DNA from 4 places in the Bradyrhizobium xenonodulans genome. Region 1 is predicted to be linked to each of the others. Evidence: predicted binding sites of a transcription regulator. Region 1 holds the regulator's gene; each other region holds the start of a gene.
The links. The regulator LexA, encoded in region 1, represses DNA repair genes until DNA is damaged. The targets are predictions, from matches to a motif close to TGTTCNNNNTGTGTTCNG.

Region 1 (5,079 bases):
ACCAGGCCTTCCATCGCGTGCTCGCGCGCGACGTCGCGGCGCGGCGCACGCAGCCGCCGCAGGCGATGTCGGCGATGGACGGCTATGCGGTGCGCGCGGCCGACGCTGCAAAGATCGATTCCCAGCTCAACGTGATCGGCGAAGTCGCGGCGGGCCGGCCGTTCGCCGGATCGGTCGGCACCGGCGAAGCGGTGCGGATCTTCACTGGCGGCGTCGTTCCCGATGGCGCCGACGCGGTCGTGATCCAGGAGGACACGGTTGTCGACGCCAAGCGCATCACGATCAAGGAAGCCGCGGTGCCAGGACGGCACATCCGGCCCGCCGGCGTCGACTTCCGCGAGGGCGACGTGCTCCTGCGCAAGGGCAGCCGTCTCACCGAGCGCGACCTCGCCCTCGCCGCGGGCATGAACCACCCGCACCTCGCCGTCCACCGCCTTCCCAAGGTCGCGATCCTCGCCACCGGTGACGAGCTGGTGATGCCGGGCTCGACGCCCGGTCACGGCCAGATCGTCTATTCCAACGGCTACGCCCTGCACGCGCTCGCCCGCAGCGAGGGCGCGGATACCGTCGACCTCGGTATTGCCGCCGACACGCTGGAGGCCACCACGGCCGGCATCCGCCGCGCCCGCGAAAGCGGCGCCGACATCCTGATCACGACCGGCGGCGCCTCGGTCGGCGACCACGATCTGGTGCAGCAGGCGCTGAGGGACGAAGGTATCTCGATGGCGTTCTGGAAGATCGCGATGCGGCCGGGCAAGCCGATGATGAACGGGCAGCTCGGGGCGATGCGCGTGATCGGCCTGCCCGGCAATCCGGTGTCGTCCTACGTGTGCAGTTTCCTGTTTCTCGTCCCGCTGATTCGTGCGCTGTCGGGTCGCTCAGTGATTCATCATCGCCGCGAGCGCGCCGTGCTCGGCCGCGACGTCGGCGCCAATGATCAGCGCGAGGATTATCTGCGGGCGCGCCTGGAGATGCGCGACGACGGCGCGCTGATTGCTGTTCCGGTCAATCACCAGGATTCCTCGCTGCTTGCAAATCTCGCTGCGGCACAGGCACTTCTCGTGCGCGCACCATTCGCACCGAAAGCCGAGGCCGGCACGCCTTGCGAGGTGTTGCGACTGCCCGTCTGAACGCTTCGTTCGCGTGCGTTCCGCGAACTTTGTCGCGTTCACGGTAAATTAAGCAGTTGCGGAACATGTATCGAACATATAGTGTCCGTTCATGATTTGTTTCGAGGATGTAGCGGCTTATCGCTGAATTCATCGTCTCGGAATCGAACGACATCAACCGGGGGATTTTGGTCGAGATGTTAACGCGCAAACAATACGAGCTCCTGCGGTTCATCAGCGAACGGCTGAAGGAAAGCGGCGTGCCGCCCTCCTTCGACGAGATGAAGGACGCGCTCGACCTGCGCTCGAAGTCGGGCATCCATCGCCTGATCACCGCGCTCGAGGAGCGCGGCTTCATTCGCCGCCTGCCCAACCGCGCCCGCGCCATCGAGGTGATCAAGCTGCCCGAGCTTCAGGCGGCCGCCGGCAACCGTCGCGGCTTCACGCCGAGCGTCATCGAGGGCAATCTCGGCAAGGTGCGGACGACCTCCAGCCCGCCCGCCGACGAGGGCGAGCGCCCTGTCGCGGTGCCCGTCATGGGCCGGATTGCGGCCGGCACGCCGATCGAGGCCTTGCAGACCCGCAGCCACACCATCAGCGTCCCGCCCGACATGCTCGGCTCGGGCGAGCATTACGCGCTCGAAGTGCGCGGCGATTCCATGGTGGAGGCCGGCATCCTCGACGGCGACATGGCGCTGATCCAGCGCAACGAGAGCGCCGACACCGGCGACATCGTGGTGGCGCTGATCGACGACGAGGAAGCGACCCTGAAGCGCTTCCGCCGCCGCGGCGCCTCGATCGCGCTCGAGCCCGCCAATGCAGCCTATGAGGTCCGCATCCTGCCGCCCAACCGGGTGAAGATCCAGGGCAAGCTGATCGGGCTGTACCGGAAGTACTGATGGCGAGGGTACCTCGTATTGGAGGTACTTGGTTATCGCAGGTACTTGGTATCGAAGGTACTTGGTATCGAAGGTACTTGGTATCGAAGGTATTTGGTATCGAAGGTATTTGGCGCGATCGACGATCGCCCTCAACGATTGGAGCGGATGATTGTCCGCTCCCGCTGGATAGTCTTTCTGGTTTCGCGCAGATTATCCGGCCGCTCCTCCGGCGCTAGATCCTCGGCACGCCGCACGAAGCAAGCGTTGCTTCGCGGCCTTGACTGACCGAGGAGACGACCATGCGCAACATCATCGTGGGTACAGTCGCGGCGGCGCTGATGGCAGCATCAGCGTCGCAAGCCTTCGCCGCACCATCGCGTCACCATGTCCGCAAGGAGATGGCAGCCAGCGCGGAGGTCCGCAGCGCGCGTCATGCGATCGAGCAACCGTCGCAGCCGGGCTGGCAATACTCCGGTTGGTCGGCACCGGCAGGGCGTTGACACGCGCCACCGAAATGCACGGGCGCAGGCTTTGTTCCTAACGGATTCGGGAAAGATAATGTGATCGCGGCCTGCCGCGGCGAGCCGCAGATTTGCCTACAACCGGGCAGAGCCTTCATACTTTCACTCTGATGGAGGCTTGCGCCTCGGGAAGAGACGCGGGTCGCCATCTCTGCATGAGGAGCACCCGATGTGTGACTACAGCCTGCATGCCGTCGCGTCGCGTCCCGCCGAAGTCGGCGAGACGGTCGTCACGACAACCTTCCGCGGCACCTCGACGCGCGGCTTTGCCTCCGCGGCCGATCCGACCGTCGCGGTCTGTCTGCTGCCGGGAACGGAGCTCGCCTTCGCCGACAACGTCCGCTACGACAATCGCTGGATCTGGACGCGCACCGTCAACTCGCGCGTCGGCAAGTTCGGCAAGATCGATCCCCACATTCCCGATCGCCATCATGACGCGATCGAATTCCCCGACGGCAAATACGTGCTGGTGACGCAGCTCGTTGAAGGCCAGCGCGCGACCGTCCTGCAACTGCCCGTGACTCAGCCGGTTGGCGAGCGCGAGCACAAGCCGGAGATCATCGCCGACAGCCGGCCGACCATCACCCGCCTGCCGATCGGGTGACGCGGCCTTCCCCGCCGCCAGGCTGGGGCCAGGATTGAAATCGCCATCGCCGGCCGAGGCCGGCGAGATGGTTTGGTTGCGTTTCAAAAATCCGATCCGGCGGGTCAACTCGCCATACCTTCCACCGCACGAAGTTTGCGCTGTCCTGCCTGAATTTTGAACGTCCGTTCCACAGCCAGATGGCCGATGCTGTTCCCGGCTTGAGGCGGCGGACACGTTCGATGAAAACCTTCATTCGCGTCGTTGAACTCTGGGTACCCGACCGGACGCGGATGCGGCTGGAATTCGGCGGCGGCCTCTACGGCGACGAGGGCCTCTCCGCCTTCAGGTCCGTCAGCGAAACCTTGCGCTTCGGATATGACGAAGGCCTTCCCGGCAAGGCCTGGGCCAGCGGCCATCCCGTGATCCTCACAAAATTCGCCAACTCCTATTTCAAGCGAACCGACCAGGCCCTCGCGGCCGGCCTGACCTGCGGCGTGGCGGTGCCGGTGTTTGCAGGCGAATTCCTCCAAGCCGTCATGGTGCTGTTCTGCGGTGACGACGAGGCGCATGTCGGCGCGATCGAGCTCTGGCACAACGATGCCGACATCTCCCACGAGATGGGGCTCGTCGACGGTTATTACGGCACTGCCGACATGTTCGAATTCAACTCCCGCCACACCAGATTTCCGCGCGGCTTTGGCCTGCCCGGACGCACCTGGAAGGCCGGCATGCCGCTCATTATCAAGGATTTGCACGACGCCAGGAGCTTCCTGCGCTGGGAGGACGCCGCCAAGGTCGGGATCAATCTCGGCGTCGGCGTGCCCTATCGGACCGGCACCAACCAGACCTTTGTCCTCACATTCCTCTCGGCGCAGGCAACCCCGATTGCGCGACGCTTCGAGATCTGGGTCCCGAACGAGGCCCGTTCGGCATTGATCTTTCGCGCCGGCGATTGCAGCGCGCAGACCGACCTCGCTGCGCTCTACGCAACGAAATCCATCGCCAAAGGCGAAGGCAGCATCGGCGGCGCCTGGGCGACCGGCATGCCCGCGCTCAACGAGGATCTCGCGCATGACGGCTCGATCGCGGGCGCCGAGGCCCGCGCAGCCGGCTTCCGCCGGATGGTGGCCTTGCCGGTCATCGGCAGCACGGCACTCGACGCCATGCTGGTCTGGTATCTGTAGCGCCGCTCAATCCTCGGCTTGCAGGTCCGCCTCGGACGGCGTCGCGTCCCGATTGCGGGACGCGGCCGCCGGCGGCGCAAGGCTCGCCCCGAAATCACTCTCGCGCGCGATGGCCGGCGACCACGGGCGGTCGGTGCCCCTCGGCTTCACCGCCTGCACCGCAAAGCCGTCGCCGCGCTGCGTCAGCGCCAGTGCGCCCTGCCCTGCAAGGCGCTGACGATCGACCACCATCGCCGCGCAATCCGGCGGCGCGGGCCGCGCCGTCACCACCAGCGCGGCCCGGCTGCAATCATCTGCCAATGAATCGATGCGCAACGCCAGCGCGACCAGGCGGCCGTCGGCGAGCGGCGTCACACAGCCGGACTCGTCGCAGGACACACCAGCGCCAAGCGAGGGACTGCCGGCATCGCGCGGATCGGCGTCGGCAGCCAGCCACTCCCTAAGCAGAAAGCTGTCCTTGCCGGCCCTGATCAGATGTAGTTGGCCGTCCCTGCCTCGCACCGCGACGCTCTGGCCGTCACCGGCGATCAGAATGTCGGGCTGACGCGCCGCCAGTCCCCAGAGGATCCCGGCCAGCAGCACCAGCGCGCCGGTCCAGCGCAGCGGCGTGCGCAACAGGCCCATCACGATGATCCCCAGGCTTGCCACGACCAGCGGCGCGATGCCGAAAGCCGGGATGCGGCCGACCGCACCCGGCAGCGATGCCACCCAGCGCGAGACCAGGACCATCCAGTCGATGCCGATCCCCATCAGCCACCAGAACACGCCGTCGAGCCCGAACAGCGCCGCAAGCAATCC
Region 2 (5,079 bases), 120 kb from region 1:
GATCCTGATCGGTGCAATCGGTGCAGTGGCGTTGGGCCTGTCGGCTCCCGCGAGCGCGGCGGACATGGCCGCGCGTCCCTACACCAAGGCTCCGCCGCCGATGGTTGCCGCGATCTACGATTGGAGCGGCTTCTACATCGGCATCAACGGGGGCTGGGGCTCCAGCCGCAATTGCTGGGACTTCGTGACCCCAGTCACCGGTACGCTGATCGATGACGGCTGCCATAACGCAACGGGCGGCACAGTCGGTGGTCAGGTCGGCTATCGCTGGCAGTCGGCCAATTGGGTGTTTGGCGTGGAAGGCCAGGGCAACTGGGCTGACTTCAGTGGAAGAAACATCAGCCCGACCGCGCCAGGTCAGCAGAACCGTACGCGGGTCGATGCCTTCGGCTTGATTACCGGTCAGATCGGTTATGCCTGGAATAACGTTTTGGTCTACGTAAAGGGCGGCGGCGCCGTGGTGGACGACAGATACGACCTCATCGTCGCGCCGGGCTTTGTGGGTGCTGGCACGATCTTCGGTTCGGCCGACGGAACACGCTGGGGCGGAACGGTCGGCGCGGGGGTCGAATTTGGCTTCGCCCCGAACTGGTCGGTGGGCTTCGAGTACGATCACATCTTCCTCGGCACTCGAAACGTCGACTTCACCCTTGGCGGAGCCTTCGTTCAGACCGAACGCGTCCGTCAGGACGTCGATCTCGCCCTCATCCGGTTGAACTACCGTTGGGGCGGCCCGGCGATCGCCAGGTACTGATCGCAAGCATAGTCTTTTTGTGACGAAAGGCCGGCCTCGTGCCGGCCTTTCTGCTGTCTGTGAGCGAAGGAAACAATCAGTCAGCGATTGTGACGTTTTGTGAATGTTGTGGCTTTTCGGAGACACAACTTGCGGCTTCAATGGTGTAGACCGTCAGCAGTTGGACCACAGCGTCCGATGTCCTTCCAAGCTTAAGGAAGGCAGAAACAGAAACCGGGACTGGGATTAGGTTGAAATGAAAAAGGTTTTGTTGGCTTCGGCCTGTTTGTTCGCACTCGCTGCTCCGGCTTCGGCCGCTGATCTGGCAGCTCGCCCCTACACCAAGGCTCCGGTGGCTGTTGCCTCGGTCTACAACTGGACCGGCTTCTACCTCGGTATCGTCGGCGGCGGCGCCTGGGAAAATTCCTCGACCGACCCGAAGATGAAGGGCGGCTTCGTCGGTGGCACCGCCGGCTACAACTGGCAGACCGGCAATGTCGTGTTCGGCATCGAAGCCGATGGCGCTTGGGCTGACGTCAGCGCCTCGGTCACCGGCCCCGTCATCGTTCCCGGCTTCGGTGTTGCCACCGCCACGCTGAGCTCGAAGACCGATGCAATGGGCACCGTGCGCGGCCGCATCGGCTACGCCGTCAACAACGTCCTGTTCTACGGCACCGGCGGTTACGCCTGGATCGACAACAAGCTCAGCGCCTCCGCGCTCGGCGTGACCATCTCCGACAGCAAGTGGCACTCCGGCTGGACCGTCGGTGCGGGCGTCGAAGCGTTCTTCGCGCCGCAGTGGTCGGTCAAGGGCGAGTACCTCTTCCGCAGCCTCGGCGGCGAGACCTACTTCTCGGGCGCCCTGCCCACCGGCACGCTCGAGTTTCACACCGTGCAGGTCGGCGTGAACTATCACTTCGGGGGCCCGGTGGTCGCGAAGTACTGAGCTTCGCCTCCAACGCCATCCGCGTTACGAAAGGCCGGCCTTGTGCCGGCCTTTTTGTTTGACGGGCACGTTCCCGCACAGTTCCAGATGCCCTGCTCCTGCCAGATGCCGCCAGCGCGCCAACAATCCGTTGACGATTCGCAAGTCCCACTGGAAATCCGTCTCCGTTCTTCCTACGTTCGCTGACAACCCCATCGGCGCCGATCCCGGTTCCGGGCGAAGCGCGCCTTTTACACTGGCGCGATCACGCACCTTTGGGATTGCTTGAGGGCAACTCGGATGGATGAAGTGATCAAGGCGAAGCGCCAACAACAGAACGCGGGATCACACCTGCGCGCAATTACGATCCGTGGCGCGCGCGAGCACAACCTCAAGAACGTCGATGTCGAGATTCCCCGCGACAAGCTCGTGGTGTTCACGGGACTGTCCGGCTCCGGCAAATCCTCGCTCGCCTTCGACACGATTTATGCCGAAGGCCAGCGCCGCTACGTCGAATCGCTGTCGGCCTATGCGCGCCAGTTCCTGGAGATGATGCAGAAGCCCGACGTCGACCAGATCGACGGCCTGTCGCCGGCGATATCGATCGAGCAGAAGACGACCTCGAAGAATCCGCGCTCGACCGTCGGCACCGTCACCGAGATCTACGACTACATGCGCCTGCTCTGGGCGCGCGTCGGCGTGCCCTATTCGCCGGCCACGGGACTGCCGATCGAGAGCCAGACCGTCTCGCAGATGGTCGACCGGGTGCTGGCGCTGCCCGAAGGCACCCGCCTCTATCTGCTCGCGCCGGTCGTGCGCGGCCGCAAGGGCGAGTACCGCAAGGAGCTCGCCGAATGGCTCAAGAAGGGCTTTCAGCGCGTCAAGATCGACGGCACCTTCCATGAGCTCGCGGAAGCCCCCACGCTCGACAAGAAATTCCCGCACGACATCGACGTCGTGGTCGACCGCATCGTGGTGCGCGCCGACATCGGCCAGCGCCTCGCCGAAAGTTTTGAGACCGCGCTGAAGCTGGCCGAAGGCCTCGCCGTCGTCGAGTTCGCCGACGCGCCGGCGGCAGCTCCCGCGGAAGAGAAAAAGAAGACCGCGAAGATCCACGACAAGAGCGGGCCCGAGCGCATCCTGTTCTCGGAAAAATTCGCCTGCCCGGTCTCGGGCTTCACCATTCCGGAGATCGAGCCGCGACTGTTCTCCTTCAACAATCCCTATGGCGCCTGCCCCGCCTGCGGCGGCCTCGGCGTCGAGCAGCATGTCGACGAGGACCTCGTCATTCCCGACAAGGAGCTCGCCATCGGCAAGGGCGCGATCGCGCCCTGGGCCAAATCGTCGTCGCCCTATTACATTCAGACGCTGACTGCGCTCGGCAAGCACTACAAGTTCACGCTGACCACCAAATGGAAGGATCTGCCCAAGAAGACGAAAGACGCGATCCTCCATGGCTCCGGCGAGGACGAGATCAAGTTCTCCTACGAGGACGGCGTTCGCTCCTACGACACCAAGAAGCCGTTCGAGGGCGTCATCACCAACATCAACCGCCGCTATCGCGAGACCGAGAGCGAGTGGGCGCGCGAGGAGCTGGCGAAATATTTCCACGACGTGCCGTGTGGAGGCTGTAACGGTTTCCGGCTGAAGCCCGAGGCGCTCTGCGTCAAGATCGGCACCAAGCATATCGGCGAGATCTCGGAGCTATCGGTCAGGAAGGCCGGCGAATGGTTCGAGACCGTGCCTGATGCGCTGAACGCGCAGCAGAACGAGATCGCCGGCCGCATCCTGAAGGAGATCCGCGAGCGCCTCACCTTCCTGCTCGATGTCGGCCTCAACTACCTCACGCTGTCCCGTTCCTCCGGCACGCTGTCCGGCGGCGAGAGCCAGCGCATCCGCCTGGCCTCGCAGATCGGCTCGGGACTGACCGGCGTGCTCTACGTGCTGGACGAGCCGTCGATCGGCCTGCACCAGCGCGACAACGCCCGCCTGCTCGACACCCTCAAGCGGCTGCGCGACCTCGGCAACACCGTGATCGTGGTCGAGCATGACGAGGACGCGATCCTGCTCGCCGACTACGTGCTCGACATCGGCCCCGGCGCCGGCATGCATGGCGGCAACATCGTCGCCGAAGGCACGCCCGCCGAGATCATGCGCAACCCGAAATCGCTGACCGGCAAGTACCTGACCGGCGAGCTCGAGGTCGAGGTGCCGGAGCGGCGTCCGCCGAACCATCGCCGCACCATCAAGGTGGTGAACGCGCGCGGCAATAACCTCAAGAACGTCACCGCTGAAATTCCGCTCGGCCTGTTCACCTGCGTCACCGGCGTCTCCGGCGGCGGCAAGTCGACGCTGCTGATCGATACGCTCTACCGCGCCATTGCCCGCAAGCTGAACAATGCCAGCGAGGGCGCAGCTCCCCACGACCGCATCGAGGGCCTCGAGCACATCGACAAGATCATCGACATCGACCAGTCGCCAATCGGCCGTACGCCGCGCTCGAACCCCGCGACCTACACCGGCGCCTTCACGCCGATCCGCGAATGGTTCGCGGGCCTCCCCGAGGCAAAGGCGCGCGGCTACGAGCCCGGCCGCTTCTCCTTCAACGTCAAGGGCGGCCGCTGCGAGGCCTGCCAGGGCGACGGCGTCATCAAGATCGAGATGCACTTCTTGCCCGACGTCTACGTCACCTGCGACGTCTGTAAGGGCAAGCGCTACAACCGCGAGACGCTCGAAGTCCTGTTCAAGGGCAAGAGCATCGCCGACGTGCTCGACATGACCGTGGAAGAAGCCGCCGAATTCTTCAAGGCGGTGCCGCGCGTGCGCGAAACCTTCCAGACCCTGCACCGCGTCGGCCTCGACTACATCCATGTCGGCCAGCAGGCCACGACGCTCTCCGGCGGCGAAGCCCAGCGCGTCAAGCTGGCAAAGGAACTGTCCAAGCGCGCCACCGGCCGCACGCTCTACATCCTGGACGAGCCGACCACCGGTCTTCATTTTCACGACGTCAAGAAGCTGCTGGAGGTGCTGCACGAGCTGGTCGCGCAGGGCAACACGGTCGTCGTCATCGAGCACAATCTCGAAGTCATCAAGACCGCCGACTGGGTCATCGACCTCGGCCCCGAAGGCGGCGACGGCGGCGGCGAGATCGTCGCCTGGGGCCCGCCGGAAGACATCGCGAAAGCGCCGCGGAGCTACACGGGCAAGTTTCTGGAGCCGGTGCTGAAGAAGGCAAGGAAGCCGAAGCGGCGGAGCACGAGCGAGGCGGCGGAGTAGGCTGGGCACCACGAATGCGCCGACGTACATGTCTGAGGGAGAATGAGCTTTGCCTGCTGGACTTGTGCAAACCTATCGTGCGTTCGCCCATAATAATGCCTGGGCGAACCATCGGCTGCTCACCGCCTGCGCTGCCCTGAGCAAG
Region 3 (5,079 bases), 2.4 Mb from region 1:
CGCCGCGGCTCGGCCTCAGCCTCGCACCGGCCGGCGACGTCCAGGGCGCGGGCCGGAAGGGCGTCGTCGTCACCGAGGTCGATCCGCAGGGACCGGCCGCGCAGCGCGGCATCCAGACCGGCGACGTCATCCTCAATGTCGCCGGCAAGGCCGTCGCCAATGTCGACGACGTCCGCTCGGAGCTGGCGCAGGCGAAGTCGTCCGGCAAGAACAGCGTGCTGTTGCAGGTCAGAGGCGCGGAAGCGACCCGGTTCGTCGCGGTGCCGCTGGCATAAGGCACGCGTTCAACGACGAATTCGGAAGGCGGCCGGGCAGGCCGCCTTTTTCGTGCGCGTCTGGAAGATACCCACAGGCCGCCGATAACATTCTCGTTAACGGCAGTCATGGTGACGGGTTCGTCCGAAAAAGCCGCGTTCGCTGGTCACAGTTCGGACTCGCGTGTTGCGCCTGGGCGGCAATGAAGCCACCGGGACGAATTGCAGGCGTGGAACTTCGAGCGTCCGGCCGTCTTGTGGAACCGGTCGTTCGCATTTGATCGGTGCCGACATGGATCGATTGAAGCTCTCGCTGAGATGTGCGCTGCTGGTAGCGCCAATCGTGCTGACGACCGGAAGTGCGCTGGGGCGCGACGATGGCCGTTATGCCAACTCGCCCCTGAAACCCTGGTTCGACAGTTTGCGCAGCCATCTCGGGCCGTGCTGTTCGGATGCGGATGGCTTTGCCGTATCCGATCCCGATTGGGAATCCCACGACGGACACTATCGCGTGCGGCTCGACGGGCAGTGGGTCGAGGTGCCGGACGAAGCCGTCATCACCGAGCCCAATCGCGCCGGCCGCACCATGGTGTGGCCGGTCAAAACCGCGTTCGGGATTTCCATTCGCTGCTTCATGCCGGGCAGCATGATCTGACGCAGGTCAGCGTCACCGCTTGCTGGATTTGCGCTTCGCGCTCTTTCTCGTTTTTTTGGTTGTCTTCTTGGTTGTCTTCTTCTTGGCTGTCTTCCGCTTCGACGCCTTCTTCGGGACCTTCTTGCCCTTCTTGCGGGCCTCGGACAGGCCGATCGCGATCGCCTGCTTGCGGCTCTTCACGCGACCGCCGCGACCGCCGGGCCCCTTCTTCGCAGTGCCCTTCTTGTAACGGCGCATCTCGCGCTCGACGTCACTGCCGGAGCTGCGTGAGTAGCGGCGCTTCTTTGCCTTGCGTGCCATCGACTCTCTCCCTTGGCCCGGGGAAAGAACCGTATTGCTGACGCAGCGTTCCAAACGCGCGGCGCGCGTCTCAGAACGAGTTCGCCAGCTCGATCTCCGCCTCGAGCACCTGGATGCGCCGCGCGGCCTCGGCGAACGACAGGTCCCGATCGTATTGTGCGGGCTGATACGCCTCGTCACTCAGCCGCTTCAGCTTGAGCCCCTGCGTCCGCGTCATCTGCTCGCTGAGAAAAGCCCTGGCGTCGTATTTACCCTGAACCTGCATCTGTCCTCTCCATTCTGAAATCGTGACTTGACTATATGTTCTTATTTTGTTCTAACAAGCCATGGACAACAGAATTAATGAAATTCGACGTAAAATCAGCGCCTTGAGGCTGGAAATGGCCGATATCGAGGTGTCCGTGCGCGACCTCGTCAATCGCGATCGTGACTGCACAGAAAAGGCCCTGGCGCAGATGGATCTGCGCCGGAAGATCAACCTGCTGATCGGCGAATGGAAGGCAGCTGGCGGCGGCGACGTCCTGCCAAATGTCCGCGACCGGGTGCACCTTCGCACGGCGAAGACATCAGGCATTCCGCTGCGCCTGAGCGCGCGCCGCTAAGAGTCTTGGGAGCGCGCGGTGGAGGAAGACCCGGACGCGTACCGGATTCTAAAACTGCGCGCCGAGATTCTCGAACTTGGCTCCGCCATCCGGCAGTTGCAGCGCGAAGGCCTCGACCATGCTGCGGCCCAGCTCCTGATCGCACGCAAGCGCGCGCAGCTCGAGCATCTCGTGAAAGCGAATGCCGTGGGGCGACAACAAGATGGCCCCGCCTTGTCGCGGGGCCATTAATTGTCTCGTCGGCCGAGCTTACTTGGGGCCGCGCTTACTTGGGCCGAGCTTACTTGCTGTTGCTCATGCCCTTGCTGTTGTTGTTCGTCATGGTGCCGCCCTGATCGGAGCCGGGACCGGACCCCCCTTGGCTGGAGGGATCAGCACTCTTGGATTTCGTGTTCGCGCCAGTCGTCTGCGAGGACGAGGTCGAGGATTCGTGTTTCGCCTTGTGCGATTTGGCCTGCGCGGCGAACGGGGCGGCGGCAAGGCCGGTTGCCAACATCATGGCGAGAGCGAGCTTGGTGGTTTTCATGCGCGGGAACTCCCTGAGTTAAATTGACGCAGGCAGCCAACCGTCATTCGCGGCAGGAGTTCCGAATGAAATCGCGCCGTGTGTTCACGCGCGCTTCAAAATTCCTTGTCTTCGGTAATGATGAACACGACGCCCGTGAGTGTCGCGCCGATCGCGAACGTCGTCACCAGCGTGACGACGAAGACGGCAGCGATCGAATCTCCGCCATGGTTCAGTAGATTGGCGACCGCCGGATTCGACAGGACGAGCGCGAGTCCGAAGACAAGGCCGAGGGCTGCGCCCATCATCGCATGCGTCATCAACTTGATGACGCCGGTCGGAGAGATGAGGCTCGGCGATTTTTTCGCGCGCATGGAACCACCTCACGGTGCGGCATGCAAACGCGCCCGACGACCGCGAGTTCCCTTCCCATGAAGGATTTGTCATCCCCGGCTTCATCCGGCGTTCATGCCGGTCTTGCGAGGATGAGCGCCATCAACACGGGAACATTCGATATGGGTAAGGTGGTCTTTCTCTATCGCTCACTGGCCTATCGCAACGCGGCCGCGGACATGCTGCGCAAGGCGCGCAAGTTGCCGCGCGGCGCCGAACGCAGCGCGGCCCGCCGCTATGCCAGGGCGCTACGCGATCTCTCGCAGACGGAAGCCTGGCTGGAAGGACGCGTCGCTGACGAACTGCAGCCGATGCCGCGCATCAGGGTCGCCGCGTCGCGCTAGGTTCTGATTGAATCAGAACCGAAGCTCCAGATTCTTGTTTCGACGCGTTTTCTTTCCGCGAACCGGAGACCACTTCGCTCGAAAACGCTTCTAACCTGAAGCCCGCTGAAGGGCTTCAGAGGGAGCCGCGTCGAATTTGCTTGCGGCCGCCGGCGCTGCTGCGGTCTTCCGGGTCAGCGGCACCTCGAGGCGGCACAACAGGCCTTCGGCGCGCCAATCGAACAGCGCCTGCCCGCCAAGCTGGGACTCGACGCTCGCCAGCAGGCTCCTTGTGCCGAAGCCGCGAGATTTCGGTATCCCGACGAGCGGGCCGCCGGATTCCTCCCAGATCAGTGTGAGGAGATCGTCCTCGGCCTGCCAACCGATCGTGAGCCTTCCCGACCGCGTCGAGAGCGCACCATACTTTGCCGAGTTGGTGAAAAGCTCGTGCAGCGCCAGCGCCAGCGTTTGAGCAGTCGCCGGCAGCAATTGAACTTCGGGACCGGCCAGCCTGATCTGGCCTCCGAGCGAATAGGGCGCAAGCTCCTCGTCGATCAGCTTGGAGAGCTCCGCGCCCTGCCAGCTCGACAGCGACAGGATGGTGTGCACGCGCGCCAGCGCATTGATGCGCCCCTCGACCGCGTTGACATAGGCCTTGACCTCGTCGGCACGGGTGAGGCGCACGATCGACTGCGCCAGCGCCAGCGCGTTCTTGGCGCGATGATCGACTTCCCGCGCCAGCAGATTCTGCCGCTCCTCGGCGCGCTTGCGCTCCGTGATGTCGACGGTGACCCCGCTGACACGCACGACGCGGCCGTTTTCGTCCACTGTTGCGGCCGCGGTGCCAACGCACCAGCGCACCTCGCCGTCAGGCCGCACCGTGCGGAACTCCGTCTCGTAGGCGCGGGTGCCCTTGTTGAATTCGGCGATGGCCTTGCGCAGCTGATCGACGTCATCGGGGTGCAACAGCGCCTGCACGTTCGCCGGGTTGACCTCGAAGCGCTCCGGGGTCACGCCGAAGATACGATATTGTCCCTCGTCCCACATCCAGTCGCCGCTGATCCAGTCCCAGTCCCAGGATCCCATCTTGCCGGCGGCGATCGCAAGGCTGCGCCGCTCTTCGCTCTCGCGCAGCTTCGCGGTGGAGTTCTCCAGTTCCGCTGTTCGTGCACGAACGCGGTCCTCGAGCTCCTGGTTCAGCCGTTCCAGCTCGCGGGTCTTGCGGTAGAGCTCGGAAAACACCCTGATCTTGGCGCGCAGCACCTCCGGCACGACCGGCACCGGCACGTAGTCGACCGCACCCATCTCGTAGCCGCGCAGGCGGTCGATGTCGCTGACCTGGATGGCCGAGATGAAGATCATCGCGGTCTTCTGGAAGCGCGGATGCTCGCGGATCATCGCGGCAAGCTCGAAGCCGTCGAGCTCGGGCATGCAGACGTCGACCAGGATCACCGCGATCTCGGTCTTGAGCAGCACCTCCAGCGCCTCGCGGCCGGACGAGGCGATCACGAGGTTCTCGCCGAGATCCTTCAGGATCACCTCGTAAGCGAGCAGCTTGGCCGGCTGATCGTCGACGAGCAGGATGTTGACCTTTTCGTGGTCCATTCGAGGATCCAACTCAGCGGTGCAGCCACATGCGGATCGCAAGCAGCAATTGATCGGTGTTGACGGGTTTGGCGAGGTAGTCGGACGCGCCGGCCTCCAGGCATTTCTCGCGGTCGCCCTTCATCGCCTTGGCGGTCAGCGCGATGATCGGAAGGCGGGCGAAGGCCGGGTTTTCGCGAATGACGCCGATGGTCTGATAGCCATCCATCTGCGGCATCATGATGTCCATCAGCACGATGGCGATCTCCGGATTGGATTCGACCAGGGTCACCGCCTCGCGGCCGGTCGTCGCCGTCAGCACCTTCATGCCGCGTCGTTCCAGCACGCTCGACAATGCGAAGATGTTACGGGCGTCGTCGTCGACGAGCAGGGCGGTCTTGCCGATCAGGTCCTCGTCGGAACTGTTCAGCTTCTCCAGCATGCGCTGCTTCTCGACCGGCAG
Region 4 (5,079 bases), 850 kb from region 1:
AGTTTCGCCCGTGCACCAAATGCGGTGGATCGGGGAAAATCAAAGAGGCCGCCAACTGAGGCGGCCTTACTTTACTTCGGCGGCTGTAGACCGGGGGACCGCAGCCACTCGCTCATGTGCGAGCCGGTTTCTGCCTCTCGGGCCTTTCGCAGCATCTCCTCGCGAGCCGCTCCAGGTGGAAGTGATTTGGCTTTCTCACGTAGGCGAGCCGCTTCTTCGGCTAGACGGACCTCGAGAATGTCTGTTTGTTTGAACCGACGCCGCTCACTCATCGCAACCTCCAAAAACGGGTCCTAATCCGTGGGGCTTACTGGGATTTGATCTAAGTACGCAGATGCGCGGCTGTCGGTTCCAGAGTGGACACAATTCAATCAGGCCACCCTCAAAATCCAACGCGTGATCGCCCCGAGTACGAGGGCCACGTCAAGCGCATCTTCGGTCAACAAACTCGAACTGGATCTATGAAAGAGGCCGCCAACTGAGGCGGCCTTACTGCATGAGGACGGCAATGGCTGTCAGCAGGACAGGTAGCGTTCCAAATGCAACTACCGCAGCGATGTACAAGCGCTCGTTTTGCATCGAGGCCTCCCCACGGGCTCTGTGAGGCCATGATAGCGGAAGTGGAACCCGTGTGATGTGCAGTTCGTGCCAATATCGGGCGGCCTAGTCCCAAACAGGGCACTGCCAAATTCAATTTAGGCCACTAGGGGTCAAATACGGACGGTACTCAAATTTGGGTACTGGCCGAAATGAGCCACGGCAATTTTCAAAACAGGCCACGTTGCCTAAGGACGCAAGCTTTCGCTTGATCGTCACTGGCAAGATTGGCGTGAAGGAAATTGAGCGCCTCATTCAGAAGCTTGCAATCGATAAAGAAATTCTAGCCGATCAGGACGACGAGGACATTTCGCAGTTCGTTGAGAAATGAAAGAGGCCGCCAACTGAGGCGGCCTCTACTGTCCTCCATTCGGCTTTGAGGGGCCATCCTCCACTTCAAAGGCGGCCGCCAGACTTGCCCAATCGGAAGCAAGATCAAGCCAAGCTTCTTCTTCAGTCGCACTTTGCGCGTTAGCTGCATTCAAGCGGCATTGCTTCGCTCGCATGCGGCATTTTTCGGCGTGTGATTTGCTCAATTAGGGCTTAGGTCGGCGGCCGCAGGCCGGGCGAGGTAAGCCATTCCGTTATGTGCAATGCGGTTTCATCGCGTCGAGCTTTGAGCAACATACACTCGCGCTCAACGCCAGGCGGAAGGGCGTTGGCTGCCTCACGCAAAGCCTTGGCTTCATCCGCAAGACGTTCTTCAAGGGATTTGGGGTGCCTGAAACGGCGTCGCTTTTGCACGGCGCTGCTCCTTTCCTTTCGAGGAAGGCGGGAGCGCGAACCGGCGTTCTCATCACCGATAAAAGCCACGTTCCGTTCGGTGATAGTTCCTAACGTTTCACTAAGGGCAGGGTTGCTCAAGAAGAATCGCGAATTAGGCCACTACCACTTTCAAACTAGGCCGCTGAGGTCGGAAACAGGCCAGCGCCAAAATCCGCAAAAGAACATATTGCGAACCTAGAACAAATGGGGTACATTGATTTTATCGCCGCGCCGCCCCGCCAACCGTTTGTCCCTCTAGCGAATCCTCGCCATAAGGAGCACGACCCAATGTCCACCACTGCCCTGCGTATCGTCGAAGGATCCTCCATGGACAAGAGTAAAGCTCTGGCTGCCGCGCTCTCCCAGATCGAGCGCCAGTTCGGCAAGGGCTCGGTGATGAAGCTCGGCAAGAACGACCGCTCGATGGATGTCGAGGCGGTCTCGTCCGGGTCGCTCGGGCTGGACATCGCGCTCGGCATCGGCGGCCTGCCGAAGGGGCGCGTCGTGGAAATCTACGGGCCGGAATCCTCGGGCAAGACCACGCTGGCGCTGCATACGGTTGCGGAAGCGCAGAAGAAGGGCGGGATCTGCGCCTTTATCGACGCCGAGCACGCGCTCGACCCGGTCTATGCCCGCAAGCTCGGCGTCAATATCGACGAGCTCCTGATCTCCCAGCCCGACACCGGCGAGCAGGCGCTGGAGATTTGCGACACGCTGGTGCGCTCGGGCGCGGTGGACGTGCTGGTGGTCGATTCGGTCGCGGCCTTGGTGCCGAAGGCCGAGCTCGAGGGCGAGATGGGCGATGCACTGCCGGGCCTTCAGGCGCGTCTGATGAGCCAGGCGCTGCGCAAGCTGACGGCCTCGATCAACAAGTCCAACACCATGGTGATCTTCATCAACCAGATCCGCATGAAGATCGGTGTGATGTACGGCTCGCCGGAAACCACCACCGGCGGCAACGCGCTGAAGTTCTACGCCTCCGTCCGCCTCGACATCCGCCGCATCGGCGCGATCAAGGAGCGCGACGAAGTGGTGGGCAACACCACGCGCGTCAAGGTGGTGAAGAACAAGCTGGCGCCGCCCTTCAAGCAGGTCGAGTTCGACATCATGTACGGCGAGGGCGTCTCCAAGATGGGCGAGATCCTCGATCTCGGCGTCAAGGCCGGCATCGTCGAGAAGTCCGGCGCCTGGTTCTCCTATGACAGCCAGCGCCTCGGCCAGGGCCGCGAGAACTCGAAAGCGTTCCTGAAGGCCAACCCCGACATCACCGCCAAGATCGAGACCTCGATCCGCCAGAACTCCGGCCTGATCGCCGAGCAGATTCTCGCCGGCACGCCCGAGCGCGACGCCGACGGCGAGGAGCCGGCGGACGAGTAAGACTAACGCGAAGAGTTTTTCGCGAGGAGCGGGCGCTGAGGACGTTGAGTTGCCGACGTCGTCAGTGCCCGTTTCGTTTTGTTTGTAGCGATCGGGTGGCGCGATGAAGCGTCTGATCTTGACCGGCTGGGGTGGCGGGAGTGATCTTGCTCGATCGGGTTTGGCCGAGATCATCATCCCGTTCCATTTTCAATCTGCGTGGGGCCGCTCCCGCCAGCGGAAAAGCTCTCGGCTTATTTTGCGGCCTACACGAAAGATCTGAGAGGCGATTGTGTCTCGTTTGGGAGTAGGGTGCCGGGCCATGAAGCGCGTAGTCCTGACGAGTTCGTCCGGTGTTGGCCTCATCCACGCGAATCCCGTCGACATGGTCGCCCCGCTCATCTTTCGCTTCGTTTCCGGGCCGTTGCCTACGTCGCATCATCTTGATCAATATCTCGAAGGTCGCAAGTACCCACGCGATCCGGAGGTGCAGTGGTCCGACCTCGTGAGGCGGTCCTCCCAGACGGGCCTCGCACACAAGAATCTTGGATTGGTCTGGTTCTGTAACGCTTATGGCGTCGATCTCATTGAGCTGTGGTTCGATTCCGAACCGAACAGTCAATTGCTATTGATCTGGATACTCGACTATCTCCGCTCCGAACCATACGCGGCCGAGCGTCTTAAGCTGCGAGTCGTCGATTTCGATTTGCTCGGAGCAGGCGGCGCCAGGCTTCGCGATCATACCGTGCGGGGCTTCGACGTCACCGAGCGCGACTTCGAGGCTGCCCGCATCGCCTGGGAGGCCTACCGGGCACCAACGCCCGAGCTCTGTTTCGGATTGCTCGGCAGGGATTTCCCCAAGCTGCCCTTCCTGAAGCCGGCGATGGAGCAGTTGCTGGCAGAATTGCCGTCACCCATCACGGGCCTGGGTGCGACGGAAACGCAGCTTCTCGACTTGATCGCAAAGGGGCACAACCGTACCCGGGAGCTGTTTCAGCCGGGCGGGCTGCTCGACACGCGCGTATTCGACCAATGGGAGCTCGGCCCGTTGCTCGAAGGGCTCGCCTCCGGTCCCGTGCCGGCGATCGCGGGTCTCGACCCGAAGCTCGCGACGCTCGCCCCGCACGATGCGCGCGGCCGCAACGCCGCTTATCGCCGGAGCCGGCTGTCGCTGACCGAATTCGGAAGAGCAGTTCTCGAAGGCCGCGAAGATTTCCGCCGTTACAATCCGCTTCGGCGCTGGTGGGGTGGCACGCTCCTCACCAACGAGCGGCTCTGGCGATGGGATCCCAAGACCCGTTCGTTGATTGCGCCGACCTGATGCGGGGGGCTGCTGATAGCGCTTCCTGGTTTCATATCGGTTTCGATTGAGAGGTGACCTTGTCCCATTTGATTTTAGCCACGAACGATCTCGCGGAAAACGCGCTTCGCCAGTCGCGGGTCGCGAACGTCGTGCTTGGATTCTATCCACGCTTCATCTGGCGGAAATTGCCTTCCGAGGAGCAACTCTTGATGGGGCTGGAGCGCAGATCGGCAAAGCACTGCAATCCCGGCGATCATTGGCTCGATGACGTTTGTCGCGGCTCGCTCAACGGTTTCGGCACGTGGGATACCGGTTTCTTCGAGCTGTGCGCCAAGTTCGACTCAATTGAAATATGGGTCGACCCTCGGCCCAATGATCAGCTCGTGCTGGTCTGGTTGCTCGACCTGCTTCGCCCTTACAGGGAGATCACGACAAAGCTGAGCCTGGTGCATGCGGATGACACTGTTGCGAACTATGCTCCGGAGTCCGTGAAAAAATGGAAGCTGCCGGCCTTCAAGGTGACGGAGAACCATCTGGTGATGGCAAGCCGCGCCTGGCGAGCCTATCGGGCTGAAACACCGCAATCCTGTTTCGATCTGCTGATGACGGACCTGACGATCCTGCCGAGACTTCGATCCGCCTTGATCGCTGTGCTCGAGGAGCTTCCGGACAGCGTGACGGGACTCGGTGCCAGCGAAATGGATCTGCTGGATTCTGTGAACGACGGGCACACCGACCCGAGGATCGTCGAGGAAGCGAGGTGGCTTCGCGACGTGTTCGATCAAAACGACGCGCGCGATGCCTTGCTCGAACTGGCGGACTATTCGGCGCCGCCGGTCCTGTTGGGTGATCCGGCGTTCAACAACGAGGATCGCTACTTCGGCAGGAGCGAGTGGAAGGTCACGCTGACTGAACTCGGGCGTTCACTTCTGGCGCGCGAAGACGACATGTGGCGCCACAACCCGATCAGACGCTGGTGGGGCGGTACTGAACTCACCAACGAACGACTGTGGCGGTGGGATCGCGAAAGCCGATCGTTGGTTGCGCCTTGAGCCGGT

Region 2: a site for LexA is predicted at 1,845-1,862, ahead of uvrA (excinuclease ABC subunit UvrA). Genes of this name have one in related genera too.
Region 3: a site for LexA is predicted at 1,511-1,528, ahead of I3J27_RS09245 (DUF3072 domain-containing protein). Genes of this name have one in related genera too.
Region 4: a site for LexA is predicted at 1,541-1,558, ahead of recA (recombinase RecA). Genes of this name have one in related genera too.

Annotation. Positions count from the first base shown of each region.
Region 1 is NZ_CP089391.1:4,353,966-4,359,044, forward strand. Features, by position in the region: gene I3J27_RS20485 (molybdopterin molybdotransferase MoeA) at 1-1,130, shown strand, start outside; gene lexA (transcriptional repressor LexA) at 1,307-2,008, shown strand; gene I3J27_RS20495 (hypothetical protein) at 2,290-2,490, shown strand; gene I3J27_RS20500 (hypothetical protein) at 2,681-3,115, shown strand; gene I3J27_RS20505 (GAF domain-containing protein) at 3,337-4,281, shown strand; gene I3J27_RS20510 (ComEC/Rec2 family competence protein) at 4,288-5,079, opposite strand, start outside.
Region 2 is NZ_CP089391.1:4,235,728-4,240,806, forward strand. Features, by position in the region: gene I3J27_RS19915 (outer membrane protein) at 1-754, shown strand, start outside; gene I3J27_RS19920 (outer membrane protein) at 990-1,679, shown strand; gene uvrA (excinuclease ABC subunit UvrA) at 1,959-4,934, shown strand; gene I3J27_RS19930 (DinB family protein) at 4,984-5,079, shown strand, end outside.
Region 3 is NZ_CP089391.1:1,968,648-1,973,726, forward strand. Features, by position in the region: gene I3J27_RS09230 (Do family serine endopeptidase) at 1-275, shown strand, start outside; gene I3J27_RS09235 (hypothetical protein) at 547-909, shown strand; gene I3J27_RS09240 (DUF6496 domain-containing protein) at 922-1,209, opposite strand; gene I3J27_RS09245 (DUF3072 domain-containing protein) at 1,280-1,474, opposite strand; gene I3J27_RS09250 (hypothetical protein) at 1,590-1,811, shown strand; gene I3J27_RS09255 (hypothetical protein) at 1,830-2,042, shown strand; gene I3J27_RS09260 (hypothetical protein) at 2,092-2,337, opposite strand; gene I3J27_RS09265 (hypothetical protein) at 2,433-2,690, opposite strand; gene I3J27_RS09270 (hypothetical protein) at 2,802-3,053, shown strand; gene I3J27_RS09275 (HWE histidine kinase domain-containing protein) at 3,144-4,637, opposite strand; gene I3J27_RS09280 (HAMP domain-containing protein) at 4,651-5,079, opposite strand, start outside.
Region 4 is NZ_CP089391.1:5,201,661-5,206,739, reverse strand. Features, by position in the region: gene I3J27_RS24860 (hypothetical protein) at 1-59, shown strand, start outside; gene I3J27_RS24855 (hypothetical protein) at 72-272, opposite strand; gene I3J27_RS24850 (hypothetical protein) at 806-928, shown strand; gene recA (recombinase RecA) at 1,651-2,739, shown strand; gene I3J27_RS24835 (hypothetical protein) at 3,041-4,039, shown strand; gene I3J27_RS24830 (hypothetical protein) at 4,099-5,073, shown strand.